3 regions of the Pseudovibrio sp. SCP20 genome follow, and region 1 is predicted to be linked to each of the others. Evidence: riboswitches for the same ligand, from Rfam matches in the RefSeq annotation. Region 1 holds a riboswitch; each other region holds the start of a gene.
The links. A riboswitch is a leader RNA that binds a small molecule or an ion and turns the genes downstream of it on or off. The one in region 1 is predicted to bind thiamine pyrophosphate.

Region 1 (7,209 bases):
TACAGCGGCTGGCGATGCAGATTGCTCTCCTCAACCACATCAGGATCAACAATCGTGATGATGCCAACCCCGGCACCAGCAAGATACTGCAGGACTGGACACCCCAGCCCTCCAGCTCCAACCACCAGCACATGCGAAGCGCGTAGCCGGTCCTGACCTTCTGTATCGACCTCCGGTAAAATCATCTGACGATCATAGCGGGTCATAACCTACAGGCCTCCGCCCACTCCTGTGTTCTGGCAACCGGATCTGGGGCTTGCAGGATATCTGTCACCACAGCAGCACTATCTGCCCCAGCTTCGAACACGCCAGCAAGCCGCTCCGGTGTTAGTCCTCCGATAGCTACGAGAGGTGTTTCTCCAACCATCTGCTTCCAACGACGGATGCGATCCAATCCCTGAGGCGCCCACTTCATTTTCTTCAGCTTGGTTGGATAGACTGGCCCCAGTGCCACATATTCAGGATTATGAGAGAGGGCTCGATCAAGTTCGGCCTCATCATGGGTAGAAAGACCAAAGCGAATGCCCGCTTTTCGAAGAGCGGTAAAGTCTGCGGTATCCATGTCCTCTTGGCCAAGGTGAATGAAGTCACAGCCCAGTTCCAACGCCAGCTCCCAGTAATCATTAATGATCAACTGGGCACAATGGGCTTTACAGAAATCTCGGGCTTTGATGACTTGCCGACGAATCTCAGCTTCTGGCTGATCTTTAATCCTCAGTTGCACAAGCTTTACGCCATGAGGCACCAGTTTCTCAATCCAGTCTACGTCCCCGGTAATCAAGTAAAACCGTTCCATCAGATCAACTCCGCCATGCCAAGGATTGGGGTTGAGGGAACCGCCATATCCCTCGGTTCCATTGGATCGGCGGCATACCCAAGCCGACCTGCTTCAATCGCTTGCGCCATCGCTTTCGCCATCAATGCTGGATCTCCCGCTTTTGCGACAGCAGTGTTGAGCAAGACAGCATCCATACCCAGCTCCATGGCATGCGTTGCATCAGATGGACGACCAATCCCGGCATCGACGATCAGCGGAATATCTGGAAAGTGCGCTCGCATCGCCCGCAAAGCATCTGGATTCCGCAGGCCCTGACCAGATCCAATCGGTGCCCCCCAAGGCATCAGCAGCTCGCAACCAACTTCCAACAGCTTTTCTCCAACCACCAGATCATCTGTGGTGTACGGGAACACTTTGAAACCATCTGCACTCAGGATTTTTGTAGCCTCGACAAGCCCAAATACATCGGGCTGCAAACTATCTGCGTTGCCGATGACTTCCAGCTTGATCCAATCGGTTCCAAACAACTCCCGCGCCATCTGCGCAGTCGTGACAGCCTCTCGCACGCTATGGCATCCGGCGGTGTTTGGCAGGATTTTGCGACCGCAATCCTTGAGTAGCTCCCAGAACCCAGCTCCAGATCCATCCGCAGTTTCTCGCCGCAAGGAGACAGTAATGATCTCTGCCTGACTGGCCTTAATTGCCTTCTTCAACACGGCAGGTGAAGGGTATTGCGCTGTGCCAAGAAGCAGGCGGGAGTTGATTTCTGTTCCGTAGATCTGCATCTCAACCTCCCTGCATTGGAGCCAGAACTTCCAGCTTGTCGCCATCTGAAAGTGGCGTTTCTGGATAGTCCTCACGCGGTACGAAGTTACCATTCAGGGCTGCTGCGATCGCTGGGCTGGTAAACTCCAGATCGGTAAGAGCATCAGCCAAAGTTTTGCCAGCAACCTCGCGCGGTTCTGCATTCACGATGATCTTCATTTGCATGTCTCCGATAAAAGCTGCTCCGCTGCTTGCTGTGCCATTGCCGGAGCCAGCAAAAAGCCATGGCGATAAAGCCCGTTGAGGTGAAGCACACCATCGTTCTCAACAAGGCAAGGAAGGTTGTCAGGGAACGCAGGCCGTAAACCTGCTCCAATCTCCACCACGCTTGCCTCTGCAAAGGCAGGATGAATTGCGAAGGCCGCGCTCATCATCTCGGTGAGAGATCTGAGTGTAGGCGGCCGGTCTGAGTTACTCTCAACCATCGTCCCCCCAATCATGAAGAGGCCATCAGAACGCGGCACCAGATAAAGCGGCATACGCGGATGCAAGAGACGGATGACACGAGACAGCTCAACCTCCGGGCAATGCAAAACAGCCATCTCACCACGAACAGCCCGCAAGTCAGGCAGACCAGCTGCCATCGCCGTGCAGTTGAGATCAACCCGCGAAGGTGCGTCAGTGCCATAGCGGATCTCCACGCCAAGCTCTTCAACTGCCTTTGTCAGATCAACAAGCGCCTGCCTTGGATCAAGATGCGCCTCTTCTTTGAAGAAAAGCCCTCGCTCAAACCGACCTTTCAAAGCAGGTTCAAGCTGAGCGATTATCTGCCCATCAACTTCATCAAAATGAGATGTCCGACGTGCAAACCGTGTCAGTTCTGCCTGATCTCGGGGCGGTGCCATCACAAGCGTTCCATGCCGTGTAACTGGTGTGACCTGAGCCCACCAATCAGCCGCGGTGCATCCAAGTGTGATGACATTCTCTTCCGCATTTTCTCGTTCACAAAAAGGGGCCAGCATACCACCTGCGAACCGGGCAACGCTGTTTTCTCCGGGTTGTTCTGCCCTCTCGAAGATGGTGACAGATCCACCACGCTTTGCCAGTTCATAGGCGGAAGCCAGCCCCGCAAGGCCAGCTCCTGCAATCGTAATCACTGCTCTGCCTCCGCCAATGGAAGGTAAAGCTCACCACCTTCACGGAACTTGGCCGCCATCGCTTCCATGCCTTCCTTTTGAGCTTCTGCGCGGATGTCATGAGAGATCCGCATGGAGCAGAATTTAGGTCCGCACATGGAACAGAAATGCGCCACCTTGTGCGCGTCTTTCGGTAATGTTTCATCATGGAAGTTGCGCGCTGTTTCCGGGTCGAGGGATAGGTTGAACTGATCCTCCCAACGGAACTCAAAGCGCGCACGAGACAAGGCATCATCCCGTCGCTGAGCACCCGGCAATCCCTTGGCCAAATCAGCAGCATGAGCTGCAATCTTGTAGGTGATTACGCCAGTCTTCACGTCATCCCGATCCGGCAACCCCAGATGCTCCTTAGGCGTCACATAGCAAAGCATGGCACAGCCAAACCAACCAATCATCGCGGCGCCGATGCCGGAAGTGATGTGGTCATAACCAGGAGCAATGTCAGTGGTGAGAGGGCCAAGCGTGTAGAACGGAGCTTCATGACAGCATTCCAGCTGCTTATCCATGTTCTCCTTGATCTTATGCATGGCCACATGGCCCGGACCTTCAATCATCACCTGACAATCCTTGGCCCAAGCGATCTTGGTCAGCTCGCCAAGCGTTTCCAGTTCTGCAAACTGTGCTTCATCATTGGCATCCGCAATGGAACCTGGACGTAAACCATCACCAAGGGAGAAGGCCACATCATACTGGCGGCAGATATCGCAGATCTCCGCAAAATGCTCATAAAGGAAGCTTTCCTTGTGATGATGGAGACACCACTTGGCCATGATGGAGCCGCCACGAGAAACAATGCCAGTTACGCGGTTCACAGTCATCGGCACCATGTGCAGACGTACGCCGGCATGAATGGTGAAGTAATCAACCCCTTGCTCAGCCTGCTCGATCAGCGTGTCACGGAAGATCTCCCAAGTCAGGTCTTCAGCAATGCCATTCACCTTCTCCAGTGCCTGATAAAGCGGAACCGTGCCAATCGGCACCGGGCTATTGCGGATGATCCACTCGCGAGTGTTGTGAATGTTCCGACCAGTTGAGAGGTCCATAACCGTATCCGCTCCCCAACGGATCGCCCAGACCATCTTGTCTACCTCTTCCTCCATGGAGGAGGTGACAGCGGACGTGCCCATATTGGCGTTGATCTTGACCAGAAAGTTTCGGCCAATGATCATCGGCTCGCTCTCTGGGTGATTGATGTTGGAGGGGATAATTGCACGACCTGCCGCTACTTCGTCCCGAACAAACTCCGGCGTCACGTAATCAGGAATGCTCGCGCCCCAGTCATTGCCGGACCGCTCTTCTGAGGCCGCTTCCCGCATCTGGTTCTCGCGGATAGCAACAAACTCCATCTCCGGCGTGATGATGCCTGCGCGGGCATAAGCCAGCTGTGTCACAGCCTTGCCGTCCTTGCCACGCAGCGGCTGCGGCTTCACCGGAAATTCGGCAACCAACCGCTCACCCTGCGCGAAACCGTTGTCTTCTGGTTTGATCTCACGACCTTCATAAACTTCCACATCTCCGCGAGCCTTGATCCACTTGCGCCGTACTGTTGGCAGACCTTCGGAAATACTGGTTGTGACAGCAGGATCAGTGTAGGGGCCGGAGCTGTCATAGATTGGCAACGGTGGTTCGCCTGCTGTTGGATGGACGCTGATTTCGCGCATCGGGACACGCACGTCTTCATGCAGATTGCCATTCACGTAGATCTTGCGTGATGCAGGCAAGGAGCCTGTGGTGATGGATGGCTTTGGGCTAGTCATAATGGTGCTCCTCAAGTTCATAACTCGAAAGACACCAGATGAGTTTTGGCTGGGAAACGGCAGGAAGATCTCCTGCTGAGTGGATCGCGGTGGATACAATACCCCTGATAACAGGCCGCGCGACCCGTGCTTCCTACGCCAGTATCAACTGGGTCAGGTTCAAAGGGTCGCGTCGCCGAGTTTGCGCTCTGTCAGCCTCTCAGTCTCCTAGGTGAGACTCCCCTGCATACGTGTTTTTGCTAGACCTATTAGAAGGGCCTGTCAAGGCAGGTTCGGTTCAGGTGAGGTTCAGAAATCTTCTGTAGTTTGGCTTTGGTGAGAGAGGAGTTGTTGGCCCTTATTGGATTTTGAGGTTTGCGCACCTATCTCTCATCTACGAATTTCACTTCTGGATATCGCAACTAATAATATCAACGAATGCCTGAAACCTCTTCTCTCCCGTCTGTTCTTGTCGGCCCTATTCTGCGGCGATTAGAAACCACCCGTTTAACCTTCTGGCTCGCTGTCCGCGCACCGGCAGATGTAAAGCTGGAGCTCCTGCCCCAAGGCGGTGATCCGCAAACCTATGAGCTTTCCAAAAAGCAGGCAGAGGTGAACCTGATTTCAGCAGGCACGCACCTCCATTACCTGTTGATCGATCTTCCGCTCCATCAGCCGCTGCCACAGGATGTCTGGGTCGACTATCGCCTATCTTTGCGCATGGCAGATGATGAGGCAGCAGGCTGGCAAGATCAAACGGCTTGGGCACCTGATCTTTGTTATGAAGGTCAATCGCTTCCCGGCTTCCTTCTCAGCTCCAAAGTGTCTTCGCTTCTGCACGGCTCTTGCCGCAAGCCACATCACGAGTCTGGTGATGGTTTGGTTGCTGCGGACCAGTTTCTGGCAAAGCATATTGCATCGAATGGTGGGACCAAGATCGATCAGGAAAATTGGCCCGCTGCATTGGTGATGAGCGGTGACCAGATTTACTCTGATGACGTTGCTGGCCCAATGCTGCGAGCAATCCATTCGCTCATCGAAAAGCTTGGCATTTCAGAAGAGCAGTTGAGTGGCTTGGAAAGCAAGATCCCCGACGTTGCATCAGATCTGTATAGCCATGGTGATACCTACTATCGGCGTGAAAAGTTTCTGCCTAATCTGGAGAAGAACCGGAAGCTCTGGGTTGTCTTGTTTGGCGGGGTAGAGAAGCCGATTTTTACGGCAGACCATGCTCACAACCATCTGATTACACTTGCTGAATTTTTGGCAATGTATCTGCTTGTCTGGTCTCCCGCTGCTTGGGATCTGGTTGAGACAGATAAACCTGAGGGTCTAACACCTGAAGAAACAGAGCTTTATGAGACAGAGCAGGAAATCCTGAAGGAGTTTGTCTCAGGCCTGAGCCAAGTCCGCAGGCTCTTTGCGCATTTGCCAGTTGCGATGATCTTTGATGATCATGATGTCACGGACGACTGGAATCTCAATCGCGATTGGGAAGAGACCGCCTATGGTCACCCGTTCTCCCGCCGCATCATCGGCAATGCTTTATGCGCCTACATGCTCAATCAGGGCTGGGGCAATAAACCGGAAGCCTTCGCGGGTGGTCTGCTGGATGAGATGACTGAGGTTTTCAAGACACCCGGCACAAGCGCCTACGATGAGTTTCTGGATCACCTCTTTGACTTTGAGAACTGGGACTACCACTGGGAGCTGGATCCGCCACTGTTGGTGCTGGATACCCGCACACGCAGATGGAGATCAGAGCGTGCAGGGTATCTGCCTTCTGGTCTGTTAGATTGGGAGGCCGTCACAGACCTTCAACGATCTTTACGCGGCAAAGATGCCGTTCTGCTTGTGTCCGCTGCGCCGATTTTCGGGGTTAAGCTGATTGAGACCCTTCAGAAGTTACTCACCTTCATGGGCAAGCCACTCATGGTGGACGCTGAATACTGGATGGCTCATCCGGGAACGGCAGATGGCATTTTGAATGTGTTCCGTCACCGGAAAACGCCAGACCGTTTCACGATCCTCTCCGGAGATGTGCATTACTCGTTTGTGTATGACGTAGAACTGCGCGGCCATTCCAGAGGGCCGGACATCTGGCAAATCTGCAGTAGCGGCATCAAGAACGAGTTCCCCGCAAAGCTGCTGGACAAACTCGATCATCTGAACCGTTGGCTCTATGCGCCGCGCTCACCGCTAAACTGGCTCACGAGACGCCGTGGGATGAAAGTGATCCCGCGCAAACCGGTTGGCACACAACACGGTCGCCGCCTGCTGAATGCAAGTGGCATTGGATTAGTTGAGTTTGACGAACATGGTGGGCCCGATCAAATCAGCCAGCTGCTGCCAGATGGTCGGCAGGTTGTGTTCGTACGCCGGGAAGAAGAAGCTCGCTGGGATTAACAGCAAAAAATCTAGAGCCAAAATAATACCTGTGGTCTGCAACTGTCTCAGGTAAATGCTGGAAATTTATTAGAATTACCCAAATTAAGGGCTCTCTCTAATATATCATTGCCATATCGCGAGTTGTTGGTATGCTATTGGTATCAGGGAGAGTCTCGTGTCCAGCATGTCCAGAAAAGTCGGGTTTCCAGAACATTCCAATCCACGAGAATGGCGAGAAACCGAGCAAAGATCTTCACGTTACGCAGGCTTGGAAACATGGGGGACCGATGAGGTTCTCAAAGCATTGCTGGGTGGCCAAGTGCAGGCCCTCAATGCAGTCTGGGCA
Region 2 (7,209 bases), 250 kb from region 1:
CATGCGCGGAATAAAGACACGCGTGAAGAACACCCAGCCTTCCATGTTCAAAGATAACGCCAGACGTCCATGACGGGACACAGTATCTTTCGCAGCCGGAACCAGAATGCGCAGGGCGAACGGCAGGGCCATGGCTGCATTGACCAGCGCGGTGACAGGTAATGCAAGATCTGTTGGGTTTGCCCAAGGGCGGATGATGATGAACAGCCCTGTACCGATCACCAGTGGAGAGGCTGCAAGGCCAAGGATGCCTGCAAGTTCCACCGTGCCGGGCTTTCTAACAGCAATTGCTGCAGCCATCGGTAATGCAAGCAGCAACAGAATGAAGGTGCTGACTGAGGCCACTCCAACCGAGATCAATGCAGATTTGATCACCAAGAACGGCAGAGAAAGAAGACCTGTGACACCAGAAAGCGCAACAGCGCTGAGTGGCAGAAGCAGGAAGACAGCAGCAAGTATGATCCAGAAGCTATCGATGACAGGCGTACCGCCATCCCAGCGTTGAATGGCTCTGTCCAATCCCGCACCAAAGCCTTCGCCTCGTGAAAGCTTCAGAGCTGCAAAGGCTGCTGCCGCTGTCAGCGCCAATTGCAGGGCAGAGAGCAGAGCGGCGCGCCCAAGGTCAAAATCATAGGTAAAGGCCTGATAAATCGCCAGCTCTATCGTTGTCGCGCGGGGACCTCCGCCAAGAGTAAGTGCAACGGCAAAACTGGTGAGACAAATGGCAAAAATTACGGCTAGTGCGCCGGGTAAAATGCGTTTGAGCATGGGAAGCTCGATCAGGCGGAACAAAGACCAGCCGTCGCACCCCAACTGAGCCGCAAGGCGAAAACGCTCCGACGGCACCTCTTGCCACCCCTGCAATATGAGGCGCGTTGCTAGCGGTAGATTGAAGAACACATGAGCCAGTACAACACCATGCAAGCCATAGATACGGATGGGAGATGCGCCGAAGTAAACCAATACCTCTGAGATCCAGCCGGAACGTCCAAAAACCTGCAGTAAGCCAAGAATGGCAACAATAACCGGAAGGATGAACGGGGCGCCTAGCAAGGCGATCAACAGGCTGCGGCCTTTAAACCTGCGGCGTGCCAGCGCGCGTGCAACAGGCACCGCCAACCCCACGCTGATCAAGGCTGAAAGCACGGCTTGGGTGAGCGTAAACTTAAGTGCCGCCCAGTCTGAAGAAGAAAACCCATGCCCGGCTTCAGCACGCAGCGCAACAGCAGCCAGCGTGCCAAGAATGAGTGCCGCGACGAGCAATGCCGCGGCAACTCCGGGAAGCGAGCTTACTGGCTGAGCGCTTCGAGCCATTCCGGCAGAGCCTCACGTCGTGCAGCAACTGCGTCTTCAGGTGCAAGCAGCAAAGCCTTTTCAGGTGTTTGCAAGGTTTCGAAACCTGCTGGAAGACCGCTTGCAGGCGTAACTGCAGGGTACATCCAGTTGGTTGTTGGGATGATGCTCTGGAAAGCGTCAGAAACCATGAAGTTCAGGAACTTATCCGCCAGCTCCGGCTGGTCGGTGCCCGCGAGTTTCGCTGCCACTTCCACCTGCATGTAGTGGCCTTCATCAAACGCCGCGGTGGTTTTGCTGTCATCTTCCTCAGTAATCAGATGATAAGCCGGAGACGTGGTGTAGCTGAGCACCATCTCTGCTTCCCCATCAAGGAAGAGACCATAGGCTTCAGACCAGCCTTTGGTAACAGTCACGATATTATCGGAAAGCCCTGCCCAGATATCCGCAGCTTCATCACCATAAGCAGATTTTACCCAAAGCAGCAGGCCAAGGCCCGGAGTGGAAGAGCGTGGATCTTGAATGAGGATCTTGGTGTCACTCTCGGCCAGCTCGCGGAAACTAGAAGGAACCGTTGCGCCCTTTTTATGCACGAATGCGAAGTAGCCCCAGTCATAAGGCACAAAGGTCTCATCTGCCCAGTCCACCGGCAGTGTGTACTTCGCGTCAACTGAATGCGGTGCAAACAGACTAGTCTTTTTGGCTGTTTCAATCAGGTTGGTATCCAACCCCAGAACAACATCTGCATCCGTGTTGTTGCCTTCAAGACGAAGGCGGGAAAGCAACGCTGCGCCATCTTCAACACCAACAAGGTTCAGATCACACTCGCAGATCGCTTCAAAGGCTTCTTCCACTTTAGGGCCCGGGCCCCAGTCGGAAACGAAGCTGTCATAGGTGTAAACGGTGAGTTCAGGTTTTTCGGCAGCCATTGCCGATGTTGCAGTGAGTAATCCCGCAGCAATTAACAGATGTTTCAAGTCATCCTCCATTGCGGCGAGAGGGCAAGGATGGATGAAACCGGTACCCTTCCCTCCGCCGGTTCTAGCCGGTTCAGGTTCAACGGGTTCACCAATCTGGCATCTCAGCACGACAAAAGCGCGCACCCCGAGGTCAAGCGGTTCTTAACTGGAAAAGAAGAGCAGTGCAACTGTAAGCAGCAAATTGAAGAGCTAACAAAATTGGGGTTAACGAGAACACTTGACCTTCCAGTAACTGGAACGATTATGATGTTCGGCTCTAGGCTGTTTTGTGCTGTTTTATGTCAGCGAAAAGCGGCGTAATGGTGTGGACTTGGAGTGGCGTTGGTGTTTTCGGATGCTGGCGGATGACTTCAGGTTGGACCGGTGATTGGTAGAGCAGGACAGGACCGATGCGTAGTAAGTACGCAGTTGTGGTTGGGTTTGCGGTTGTTGCGAGTGTCTCGGCTGGGCTTGGGATTTTTCTTGGAAGTTCAATGGATTGGACTTCGGGAAGTTCTGGTGCCACGGACAAAGAGATTCTGTATTGGGTTGCGCCTATGGACCCGAACTTCCGGCGCGATGAACCCGGTAAGTCCCCCATGGGTATGGATCTCATCCCTGTTTATGCTGGCGAGGAAGCTCAGCCAAACGGGACTGGAGTGACGCTTTCACCGAGTGTCATCAATACGATTGGTGTCCGTACAGCGATTGCCAGTGTGGAGCCGATTTCTCAGAAAATCGAAAGCGTTGGCTTTGTTGGCTATGATGAGCACCGTTCCAGTCAGGTTCATCTGCGGACCGAAGGATGGATCCAGAAGCTCAATATACGCGCCGTTGGTGATCCCGTTGAAAAGGGTGATCTGCTCTTCACCGTCTACGCGCCGGAAGTGACGGTTGCCAGTGCTGACCTGATCAGGGCAGTGCGAAGAGGTGATCAAGCTGCTGAACAAAACATCCGTATCCAGCTTCAAAACTATGGTATTGATCCAGCACAGATTGATCAGATGGCCCGGGCCAGCAAGCCCGCGGATGTCTTCAAGGTTTTTGCGCCTCAATCCGGTGTGGTGACCACACTGGAAGCTGCGGATGGCATGTATCTGCAGCCAGATTCCATCGCTTTGACGCTTGCAGATCTCTCTTCTGTCTGGCTGATGGTGGATGTGTTTGAGCAAGATATTGCCCGGCTAAGCCCAAACAGTGAAGTGCTGGCCAGCTTTGAACATCTTCCCGGTAAAGTGTTGGATGGACGGATTGACTACATCTATCCGGAGCTGGACTCAGTCACTCGTACTCTGCCTGTTCGCCTGCATTTCGATAACTCAAAGGGCTTTTTACGTCCTAACATGTTTGGCCGTGTCACGATCATTCCTTCCGAAACACGAAATGCGATCACCATTCCCACCAGCGCATTGATCCGCACAGGTATGTCTGAACGGGTAATCCTGCAAACGGAGGAAGGCACCTTTCAGCCACGTATTGTAACACCCGGTTTGACTGGTAGTTTTGGTGAAGGCAGCCGGACGGAGATCCTGCAAGGTCTGCAGCCTGGCGATGAAGTTGTCACTTCAGCGCAGTTCCTGATCGACAGTGAAAGCTCTCTCTCTGCTGGAATGGAACGGATGTCGCTGGCGCAAGGTGCTCCCATCTGGTCTGAAGGGACTGTTACCCGCGTTGACCCGGAGGCCAACACTATCACTATCCGTCACGCGGCGATCAACGAGCTAGACTGGCCAAAGATGGAAACCACTTTTGCGGTTCGTGGCAATCTGGACGAGTTTGATGTGTCTGCGAACAAGCAAATTGAGTTTGCTATCACGCGAGGCTCAGACAAACGCTTCAGCCTTGTCGAGATGCGCGAGAGTGGAGAAAAGCTCTCCAAATCAGCACCAGCTGAACCGGTGGGGGCCGATGACAAATGATTGGCTCCATAATCCGTGCTTCCATCAAGAACCGTGTGATCGTTCTGATGGCTGCGGTGATGTTGACACTTGGCGGTATCTGGGCACTGAAGGAAACACCCGTTGATGCGATCCCGGACCTTTCCGATGTTCAGGTGATCATCAAGACCCCTTATGACGGTCAGGCACCTCAGGTTATTGAAGATCAGGTAACCTATCCAATCGCCACTGCCATGTTGTCCGTGCCGGATGTGATCGATGTGCGCGGGTTCTCGTTTTATGGCGATTCCTACGTTTACGTGGTGTTCAAAGACAGCACCGATCTTTACTGGGCGCGCAGTCGGGTGCTGGAATATCTGGCTCAGGTGGGCGCCAAACTGCCGGATGGTGTAACGCCTGAACTTGGACCGGATGCAACGGGTGTAGGCTGGATCTATCAGTATGCGCTGATCGACCGAACCGGCAATCATGATCTGGCGCAACTCCGATCCTTGCAGGATTGGTGGCTGAAGTTTGAGCTTCAAACCGTCAGTGGGGTTTCTGAAGTGGCAACCATTGGCGGCATGGTCAAGCAGTATCAGGTTGTTGCTGATCCCAATAAACTGCGTGCCTATGGAGTGACACTGCCAGAGCTGATGAGCACGATTGAGAACGCAAACCGTGAGACCAGCGGTAGCGTTATCGAGATGGCAGAGGCAGAGTATATGGTCCGCGCCACTGGTTATATTCAGTCCATTGAAGACCTGAAGCAAATTCCGATCAAAGTGAATGAACGGGGTGCGGCTCTTACGCTTGAGGATGTGGCCGAAATTCGCCTCGGTCCGCAAATGCGTCGAGGCGTGGCAGACTTGAATGGTGAGGGTGACTCTGTCGGAGCCGTCGTGATTATGCGCTGGGGTGAGAATCCGCTGCGCACCATTGAGGGTGTGACGGCTAAACTGAATGAGCTGAAGCCCAACTTGCCGGAAGGTGTTGAGATTGTAACCACTTATGATCGCTCCGGCGTGATTGAACGGGCCATTGATAACCTGACCCAAAAGCTTACCGAAGAGTTTCTGGTGGTGGTTCTGGTCTGTGCGATCTTCCTGCTGCATCTCAGATCATCATTGGTGATCCTGATCTCACTGCCACTTGGTATTCTGACGGCACTGCTCGTGATGCGATTGCAGGGCGTGAACGCCAATATCATGTCACTCGGCGGAATCGCCATTGCGATTGGAGCCATGGTGGATGCGGCGATTGTGATGATCGAAGCCATGCACCGACGGCTAGAGAAGGAACCAGACCCCGACAAGAACCGCTGGAAAGTGGTTGCTGAGTGCTGCTCAGAGGTTGGGCCAGCATTGTTCTACTCGCTTGCGATTATCACCATCAGCTTCCTGCCGGTATTTGTACTGGAAGCGCAGGAAGGACGTTTATTCAAACCGCTGGCTTTCACCAAGACCTATGCCATGGCAGCGGCAACGATTTTGAGTATTACTCTGGTACCAGTGCTGATGGGTTACTTCGTGCGTGGGCGCATTCACCCTGAGGCTAAGAACCCGGTGAACCGTTTCTGCATTGCCCTGTACCGGCCAGCCCTTTCGCTGGTCATCACGTGGCCAAAGACAACAATCGTGTTTGCGCTGGTTCTGGTGGCCTCTATTCTTGTGCCGCTGAACAGGATTGGAACGGAGTTCATGCCGGAGCTGAAGGAAGGTGACTTCCTTTACATGCCCTCGCTTTACACCGGTGTTTCCATCGGCAAGGCACGGGAAGTGCTACAGCAAACTGACCGCATGATCATGCAGGTGCCTGAAGTGCAAACGGTCCATGGCAAGCTGGGGCGCGCTGAAACCGCAACGGACCCAGCGCCCTTGACCATGTTTGAAACCACTATTCAGCTGAAACCGCAGGACCAGTGGCGAGAAGGTATGACACTTGAAAAGATACGGCAGGAACTGGACAAGTCCGTGCAGGTGCCTGGCCTGACCAACGTTTGGATTCAGCCCATCAAGAACCGCATCGATATGCTGGCGACGGGCATGAAAACACCGGTGGGCGTGAAGGTCTCCGGGCCTGACTTGCAGGTCATTCAGGACATCTCAGTAGAGATCGAAGGTCTCGTCAAAGGTGTAGAGGGGACGCTGTCGGCTTATGCGGAACGCCCCAAAGGCGCACGGTTTATCGAGATTGATATCAACCGAAATGCGGCTGCCCGTTATATGCTGAATATCAAGGACGTTCAGGATGTGGTGCAAACTGCAATTGGCGGTATGGATATTTCTGAGAGTGTTGAAGGGCTGGAGCGTTACCCCATCAACGTGCGCTATCCGCAGGATTGGCGCAGTACACCAGAACAACTGGAGAAACTGCCGGTTGTGACGCCGTCTGGCGCTCACATTCCACTTGGTGCTGTATCTGACGTGAAGATCGTCGACGGCCCGGGTATGATCCGTTCCGAAAACGCACGGCCAACAGGGTTTGTGTTCATTGATATCGTGGGCCGTGATCTGGGTGGCTACGTGAGTGAAGCCCAGCAACTGGTTGCCTCGAATGTGAAAGTCCCGGCTGGCTACTCAATCACCTGGTCAGGGCAGTATGAGTACATCGAGCGGGTGCAAGAACGTTTGCAGCTGGTCGCACCAGTTACACTTCTGATTATTACGCTGATGTTGTTCCTTGCCTTCAACCGGGTAGGAGAAGTCGCGATCATTCTCACTTCCCTGCCAATCGCGCTTACCGGCGGCATCTGGTTTGTCTACGCTTTGGGCTTTGACCTGTCAGTTGCAGTATTGGTGGGCTTTATTGCGCTTGCTGGTGTGGCCGTGGAAACAGCCATTGTGATGCTGCTTTATCTCAACCTCTCCTGGGACAAGCGCATCGAGACGGCTCAGGCGACACATCAGCAGCTGACCACTAAAGACATAATGGAGTCTGTTGTCGAAGGAGCTTTGTTGCGGTTACGCCCCAAAGTGATGACAGTCGCAGCCATCTTCGCAGGCCTGATTCCCATCATGCTTGGCAGTGCTACGGGTTCAGAGATCATGAAGCGGATCGCAGCTCCAATGGTGGGCGGG
Region 3 (7,209 bases), on a different contig from region 1:
GCGTCTCGAGCTGGCGCAAATCCTTCAAAAGCTGGGGGAGTATAATCCTGAGTTACTGGTCATCGACGCAGACTTCCGAAAGGCTGATCCTGCTTCACCAACACTGAGAAGCAGAACCTATGATACCTTGCAGCCATCCTTACGAGCGACATACCCAAACCACGACCTTCTGCTGCAAACCATCATCTCCCATTACCCTGTGTTGCTCAACAGTCCTTTGACCCAGGCAACAGCAGAAAAACCTCCACTTTCCAATTACATAAGGTTCTCAGAAGCTGTCGGCTTCCAAGGCGATGAACACTATGCAAAGGGGGCGTCTGCCCTGCTCTACGAGCTCCAATATGAGAGCAAAGCCAACCCGGCACCCTCACTCACACTGCAAGCCTGGAAGCTCTTAAATTCAGCTAAAGCCGATGATTTTCAGTTGATTCAAACAGAGCAAGGCTCCTCGTTAGAAAGTGCAGAACTTCAAGTTCCCGTCACCTCAAAGGGTGAGATGCTGATTTACAACAGTGGTTCAGCCAGTGCCTATATTTTTGCGGCAAACGACGTCCTGCGAGATAAAGTCTCCTCTAAACTTTGGCCGCCAGCACCAAACAGCACTTTTGTTCTGGGCACACAGTCGAGAGTGTCAGAACGGCATGCACAGGCCCTCCAAACGCTGCAATCTAATAATTTCATCACCATTCCCACGTGGAGCCAATACACTGAGATTGCTGCACTAATCATTTTCGGTGGCGCTGTCGTGCTCGCTTCAGCAACACAAGGCTTCTGGCTTAGCCTGACCATAGCGGTCATCGCCGTACTAGCGATGAATGGCGTCGCATTTCACCAGTTTGCTCTTAACAACATAGCACTGGAGCCATTCTTTCCATCGCTCATCATTCTGCTGATATTCGCTATCTCCTGCACCATCAGAAGAGTGACCTTCAAAAGCCACCGCAGCAAAACGACTGAGCGATTTGCAGGTATCCTTGCACCCAAACAGATGCAGAAGTTGCTTACAAAATCAGAGCAACTGCCATTGGAAGGTCAACAACGTGAGATCACGAGCCTCTCAACCCGCCTGAGGCATTTTCATCGATATTATGAGGGTCTCTCCCCTCAGGATCTCGCAAGCTTTTCTAACAGCTTCCAAACCGCACATTTGGATGAAGTCCATATCCACGATGGAACACTGAATACGCTGAATACATCGGGCCTAAGCGCCTACTGGAACGCCCCTTTGGATGATCCGTTCCATGCAGCACATGCGTGTCGGACGGCGATTGAAATGCAGAAGCAGATGAAGCGTTTTAATGTCAAAGATCGCTTCAACTTCAATCAGAAAAACATGACGGATCACGCAGTCACGCTGGATATCGGCATCTCAACAGGTCTGGCAACACTGGGAGAAACCGGCACTAGACGCCACTTCAGATATGCCCCACTGGGCAAACCCGTTGATTTAGCTGATGATTTAGCCCGTCATTGTAAGGAGGCAGGCCACAGTCTCCTCATCTGCGAAACCACCCGCGGCCAGATGCAAGAGCTCGCGACGCTGGAGACGATCCCTGTCAAAACCAGCCGTTATTTAATGCGTTCGTTTGCGTTACTCGGTGATCCATCCCTCGCTTTTTCGGAAAACTTCCTCAAACTCAAGAACACCCACTGCAACATGGTCTTCGCGCTCTTTGAGGAGAACGACAAGAAAAAAGCACTCACTCTGCTGGACGAATGCAAGGCCCTCTCTGACGGCGAGTACAACGCCATCTATGCGGCTTTCGAGAAGTACATCCTCAGCGATCTGGCGCAGCACGAAGCGGTGAAGGATGCAGCGCAATAACAGCATTTGGCCTACAAATAAAAAGAGCCCCCGAAACTCGGAGGCTCAATAATTGGTTTAGACCTATAACGGTTAGCGCAGTTCAACCGCGTAGGTTTCCACTGGAGGCGCTGTTTTAATGAGCCCCTGCTCAATCAGGAAGTTCGCAAAGCGCTCGTAGCGGCCAATATCCAAAGCAGCTGGACGGCTCGCAAAGCGTGGCAGGGTGTCTGCCCAGGCGCGTTTATTCAGCTCATCATCAAGGTTTGGGTAGACCTCAAGAAAGCTCTTCCAGGAGTCCTGAGGGTTGTTCAGCAGATAAACAGTTGCCGCCTCAATCGCACTGATGAACTTCTTCAGGCGTGGATCATCCAGCTTGTCCTTGTGAGCAACATAGATCAGCTCATCATAAACCGGCACACCATTCTCTTCCGGATAGAACGCACGACCTTTCGCGCCTTCAATTTCCATCTGGTTCAGCTCAAAGTTACGGTAACCACCAATCACCGCATCAACCTGTCCCGCAATCAAGGAAGGAGAGAGCGAAAAGTTCACGTTGATCAGCTCAACGTCATCAGAACTCAAGCCAGCATTGGAGAGCATCTTACCCAGCATCGCGCTTTCAAAGCCGGACGTGGAGTAGCCGATACGCTTGCCCTTCAGGTCTGCAATCTCCTTGATCGGTCCATCTTCCAACACGATCAGCGTGTTCAGCGGCGTGGAAACCAGCGTGCCGATGCGCATCAGCGGCATGCCTTCATCGATCTGCGGATGCAGCGTTTGCTGATAGGAGATTGCAATATCCCCCTGCCCGGCAGCAACCAACTTTGGTGGCATGGAAGGATCAGCTGGTTCAATCAGCTCAACATCAAGCCCTTCCTTCTCAAAGAAGCCCCGTGCCTTCGCAACCACAATCGGAGCATGGTCCGGGTTCGCAAACCAATCGAGCAGCACCGTCAGCTTGTCCGCAGCCTGCACCTGAAGTGTGCTCGCAAGCATCGCTGCGCCAAACAGCATACCTAATTTTTTCATAAGGTTACGTCCTCATACTCTGAGATCTAGATCTCTTTCTGCCAATAGATCATCCGAGAAGTGGCGAACTCAACAACTGCCCTCAGGCTCAACACCATCACCGCAAGCAAGATCAGCGCTGCAAACATGGTCGCTGTTTGCATGCGTGCGTTGGATTGCAACATGATGAAAGCCAGCCCTCCTTTTGCACCAACCCATTCTCCAACCACTGCACCAATCGGCGCGAACACCGCCGCAATCCGCATGCCTGACGCCAGAGACGGCATCGCAGCAGGAATACGGATGTAACGGAGCATTTGCCAGCGGTTGAGACCGTGCAGCTTACCAAGGTCAAGCAAGGACTGATCCGTCCTCCGCAACCCGTCAAAAAACGTTGAGGTCACGGAAAAGAAGATCACAATCACCGCCATCACCACCTTGGAAGCAAGCCCAAAGCCGAACCAGAGCACCAGAAGCGGCGCAATCGCAAACACAGGAAGAGATTGAGTTGCTGCAATCGGAGGCAGCAAAAACAGGCGCACCCGGCGAGACATCGACAGCAAGATAGCAAGCGAAGCCCCGGCACTCACGCCAAAGAGAAAGCCGAGAACGGTCTCATAGGCGGTAATGCCTGCATGATGCAGCAGGAAAGCACCCTGATTGAGAAAAGCGGTAAGCACCGCCGCCGGACCTGGCAATAGAAACGGAGGAAACTCTCCAATCCGAACCACAATTTCCCAAATGGCGACAAACAGCAAAATCCCGAAAAGACTTCGCAGAATTCGTATTAAAGCTCGCTTCAGCATGTCATTTCCCAACAATGGTATTGGGCATCACAAACAGGCGGAAGAACGGAGCTCAGATTGGCTCTCTAGGAATTTTCGACACAGGACCTCCAACTACAAACTGCAGATATGGAGATCCGGGAAGAATGGCTCAGGTCCCGTCCCTTCGCCGGCATTACCCGGATCAGGTTCAAAGGGTTTAGCTCGTGGCAATCTCAGCTTTTCGTCAAGAAAAGCACCCCTCGGAATGGCATGGACCATGCGCGTTTCTACGGGAGTTTGCAAGCAGATTTTCCAAGGCCGGGGGACAACGCCATGAAAAAAGGCCTCAGCTCGAACAGAGCCAAGGCCTTCTAAAATCAATCTAACTTGCTGAAATCAGATTACTTCCAGCTCTTGATTGCCTGTGCGACAACCTTATTGCCAGTTGTCCCTTTTTCAAAGGTCAGCATTGCACGGCGACCGCTGTTGTACAGCAGCGGAACATCAATCCATTCGCGCTCAGCAAGACGCTGCAAGTTCTTCGCCTTCTCTTCATTGCTGTCAGAAAGAGCAATCCAGAAGAGCGTGTCAGAAACCTTCACAGCAGCCCCATCAAGCGGATCACCAGCTTCAGACTCAGTCTTCTTCAGGATCAGACCAGGCACTTTCTCAACGCCCTTACCGTCAAACCCTTCCGGGAAGATGAAGTTCAGCTCCAACAGATGGCTCGCAGGCAGGGACTGGTCGCTGTTCGGCTTCAACGTCATCTCAACAGAGAGATTGCGGGATGGAAGTGTCGCAACAGCCTTGATGACAGAAATGCCATTGACCTCATCCAGCGTCCAAACCACGTTACCGCGAGACGCAGAACCAGCTGCACCCGGTGTCAAAGCTTCTTCGTAAAGAATGCTCTGCTGTGCCACTGGAGAAATCTCGGACTCGGTGCCGATAGTCTCTGCAGGTGGAACTGAGTTTGTCTCGACGCCTGCTGTCTGCGGCTCAGGCTCCTTAGCCGGCAGCACCTGAGGTGCAGCACTATCATCAGTGGATGCGGAAGGAGCCGGATCAACACTGCGAACAACAGTTGGTGCAGGTGCAATTTCTGCTGGTGCCGCGCTGGAAGAGTTCCGGGTAATCCGTGTTGTCGTCACCGGTGTTGCATCTGGAGAAACTTTAGCTCCTTCATCAGATGGCAACAGACGGTCAGTGTTCTTCTTAGGTGCACGCTCTGGCTGAACCCGAAGTGGTTCATCTTCACCCGTTGGTGCGCTCTCTGGCTCTCCGGTCTCGCTGGTTTCAGCTGGCAGGATCAGAGAGAGAATGGCCTCGCGCTGGCTGTAAACGCCTGCAGTCACACCCAGAATGATCAGGATGATAACAATCATGCCGACAATGCCGGATGTATTGGAAGGCTTCAGACCTTCCTCCTGCTCAATCGCGTCCCCTACGCGCTGTGCAACCACAGGCTTGCGGGAGGAAGCAGGTTTACGGCTTGTCTTTGGCTTAACCTTTGCAGGCTCGTCAATCTCGCGGCGAGCGGTCTTGTCTTTGGTCTCCAGCTTGGAGCGACGAGCTTCGCCAGGAACCCAGGCGCGCTCTTCAGCGCTGGTCTCAACAGCCCCTTTGGTTGGCAGGGAGGCAGCAGGCTCTTTCGGCTCGCTCTCGCCCATAGAACCAAGATCAGGCTCTTTGCGCTCTTTAGAAGCTTCAGGCAGCTGGTCACGCGCCATCTGATTGGCTTGGTGTGCAGCATTGCCAAGATCCTGTGCCGCACGAACAGCTTCTTTAAACACATCCGCTTTGGCAGCAGGTGCTTTTGGCTCTTCGCGTGCAGGCTCTTCAGGCTTTGCCTCAACCTTTGGCTTGTCGTCAGCTGGTGGAGGAGTTGGTGCCGCAGAAACAGGAGGAGCTGTCGGCTGTGGAGCACTTGGAGCTGGGGTGGTTTTGGACCGCCCCAACCCGAGAGACTCGCGAGCAGCTTCCGCTTCGACCTTACGAATGGCCTCTTCAAGCTTCAGCTGCTCCTCAGTGATCTGGGAGGGAGACAGTGGTGGGTCGTAACTTTTAAGTTGCTTTACAATTGCATTTCGCGCGCGTTGATAAACTGCCCGCCGTGCCGAACCAGTGTTCTCTTGTAAACCAGCTACCGCTTTTTTCAGAACGGAATTATAGTCCGCCATTTAACTGCCCATTGCCCCCAGAGCTTCACTTCACGACTTAATCCTGGAATGGATTCTGAACCAGGATTGTGTCATCACGTTCTGGGCTTGTTGATAACAGAGCGACCGGAGCACCAATCAGCTCTTCAACATGCCGAACGTATTTCACAGCTTGTGCAGGTAATTCAGCCCAGGTGCGCGCGCCTTTGGTTGATTCCTTCCAACCAGGCAGGGTCTCATAAATGGGAACAACCCGCGCCTGAGCACCTTGAGATGCCGGAAGGTAATCGATTCGCTCACCATCTAGCTCATAACCAACACAAATCTTAATTTCATCCAGTCCGTCCAAAACGTCAAGCTTTGTCAATGCAATCCCATTGATTCCGCTGGTGCAAACGGTTTGACGGACAATCACTGCATCAAACCAGCCACAGCGACGACGACGACCGGTGTTTGTTCCGAACTCATGACCACGGGTACCGAGGAACTCACCAACTTCGTTCTGCTGTTCTGTCGGGAACGGGCCTTCACCAACACGGGTGGTGTAAGCTTTGGTGATGCCAAGCACGTAATCGATGGAGTTTGGACCAAGACCACTACCAGCAGCAGCCTGACCTGCAACTGTATTGGATGAAGTTACAAACGGATAAGTGCCGTGGTCGTTGTCCAGCAGCGCGCCTTGCGCACCTTCAAACAACAAACGCTTACCTTCACGGCGCGCTTTATCCAGCATGTACCATGCTTTATCCATGTAAGGCAGGATCTTGTCTGCAACACTTTCCAGCTCCTGATAGATGGTTTCAGGAGAGATTTCATCGCGACCCAGACCACGCAGAATTGCGTTGTGGTGTGTCAGCAGACGGTCAATCTTCGCTGGCAGCGTGCTCATGTTTGCCAGATCCATCACGCGGATTGCGCGACGACCGACTTTATCTTCATAAGCAGGGCCGATACCACGTTTGGTGGTGCCGATTTTGGTGCCTGCTGGGCTTGCATCTTCACGCAGAGCATCAAGCTCGCGGTGCAGGCTCAGAATAAGAGTAGCATTGTCAGCAACACGCAGGATTTCCGGAGAGATTTTCACACCCTGAGCTTCAAGGCGCTCGATTTCAGCGACCAGTGCATGAGGGTCAATCACAACGCCATTGCCGATGACGGAAAGTTTGCCACGAACAACACCAGATGGCAGCAGTGCCAGCTTGTAGCTCGTGCCGTCAATAACAAGCGTATGACCTGCATTGTGTCCGCCTTGGAAGCGTACAACAACATCGGCTTGCTCAGAGAGCCAGTCGACAAGTTTACCCTTACCTTCGTCACCCCATTGTGACCCAACTACGACAACGTTGGCCATGGTTTTTCAGCCCTCCTGCGGCTGCCAGCGTCTTGTCTCAAAGACGCCGTCATATGATTTGCTTGTCTGTATAAAGTGGTTTGTCACCTCAGAATGCAAATCATGAGAGACAACATA

Region 2: it holds a riboswitch for thiamine pyrophosphate, as region 1 does, so the genes downstream of both, thiB (thiamine ABC transporter substrate binding subunit) here and thiC (phosphomethylpyrimidine synthase ThiC) in region 1, are expected to answer to the same signal.
Region 3: it holds a riboswitch for thiamine pyrophosphate, as region 1 does, so the genes downstream of both, AC3CB2_RS20620 (ABC transporter permease) here and thiC (phosphomethylpyrimidine synthase ThiC) in region 1, are expected to answer to the same signal.

What each region holds. Positions count from the first base shown of each region.
Region 1 is NZ_JBYMDH010000004.1:451,338-458,546, reverse strand. Features, by position in the region: gene AC3CB2_RS18010 (ThiF family adenylyltransferase) at 1-206, opposite strand, end outside; gene AC3CB2_RS18005 (thiamine phosphate synthase) at 203-796, opposite strand; gene AC3CB2_RS18000 (thiazole synthase) at 796-1,563, opposite strand; gene thiS (sulfur carrier protein ThiS) at 1,565-1,762, opposite strand; gene AC3CB2_RS17990 (FAD-dependent oxidoreductase) at 1,759-2,700, opposite strand; gene thiC (phosphomethylpyrimidine synthase ThiC) at 2,697-4,496, opposite strand; TPP riboswitch at 4,610-4,730, opposite strand; gene AC3CB2_RS17980 (metallophosphoesterase family protein) at 4,914-6,881, shown strand; gene AC3CB2_RS17975 (N-acetylmuramic acid 6-phosphate etherase) at 7,048-7,209, shown strand, end outside.
Region 2 is NZ_JBYMDH010000004.1:197,309-204,517, reverse strand. Features, by position in the region: gene AC3CB2_RS16735 (thiamine/thiamine pyrophosphate ABC transporter permease ThiP) at 1-1,314, opposite strand, end outside; gene thiB (thiamine ABC transporter substrate binding subunit) at 1,290-2,282, opposite strand; TPP riboswitch at 2,304-2,410, opposite strand; gene AC3CB2_RS16725 (efflux RND transporter periplasmic adaptor subunit) at 2,663-4,171, shown strand; gene AC3CB2_RS16720 (efflux RND transporter permease subunit) at 4,168-7,209, shown strand, end outside.
Region 3 is NZ_JBYMDH010000006.1:46,287-53,495, forward strand. Features, by position in the region: gene AC3CB2_RS20610 (adenylate/guanylate cyclase domain-containing protein) at 1-1,825, shown strand, start outside; gene AC3CB2_RS20615 (ABC transporter substrate-binding protein) at 1,898-2,836, opposite strand; gene AC3CB2_RS20620 (ABC transporter permease) at 2,863-3,495, opposite strand; TPP riboswitch at 3,745-3,853, opposite strand; gene AC3CB2_RS20625 (hypothetical protein) at 3,984-5,762, opposite strand; gene AC3CB2_RS20630 (adenylosuccinate synthase) at 5,800-7,092, opposite strand.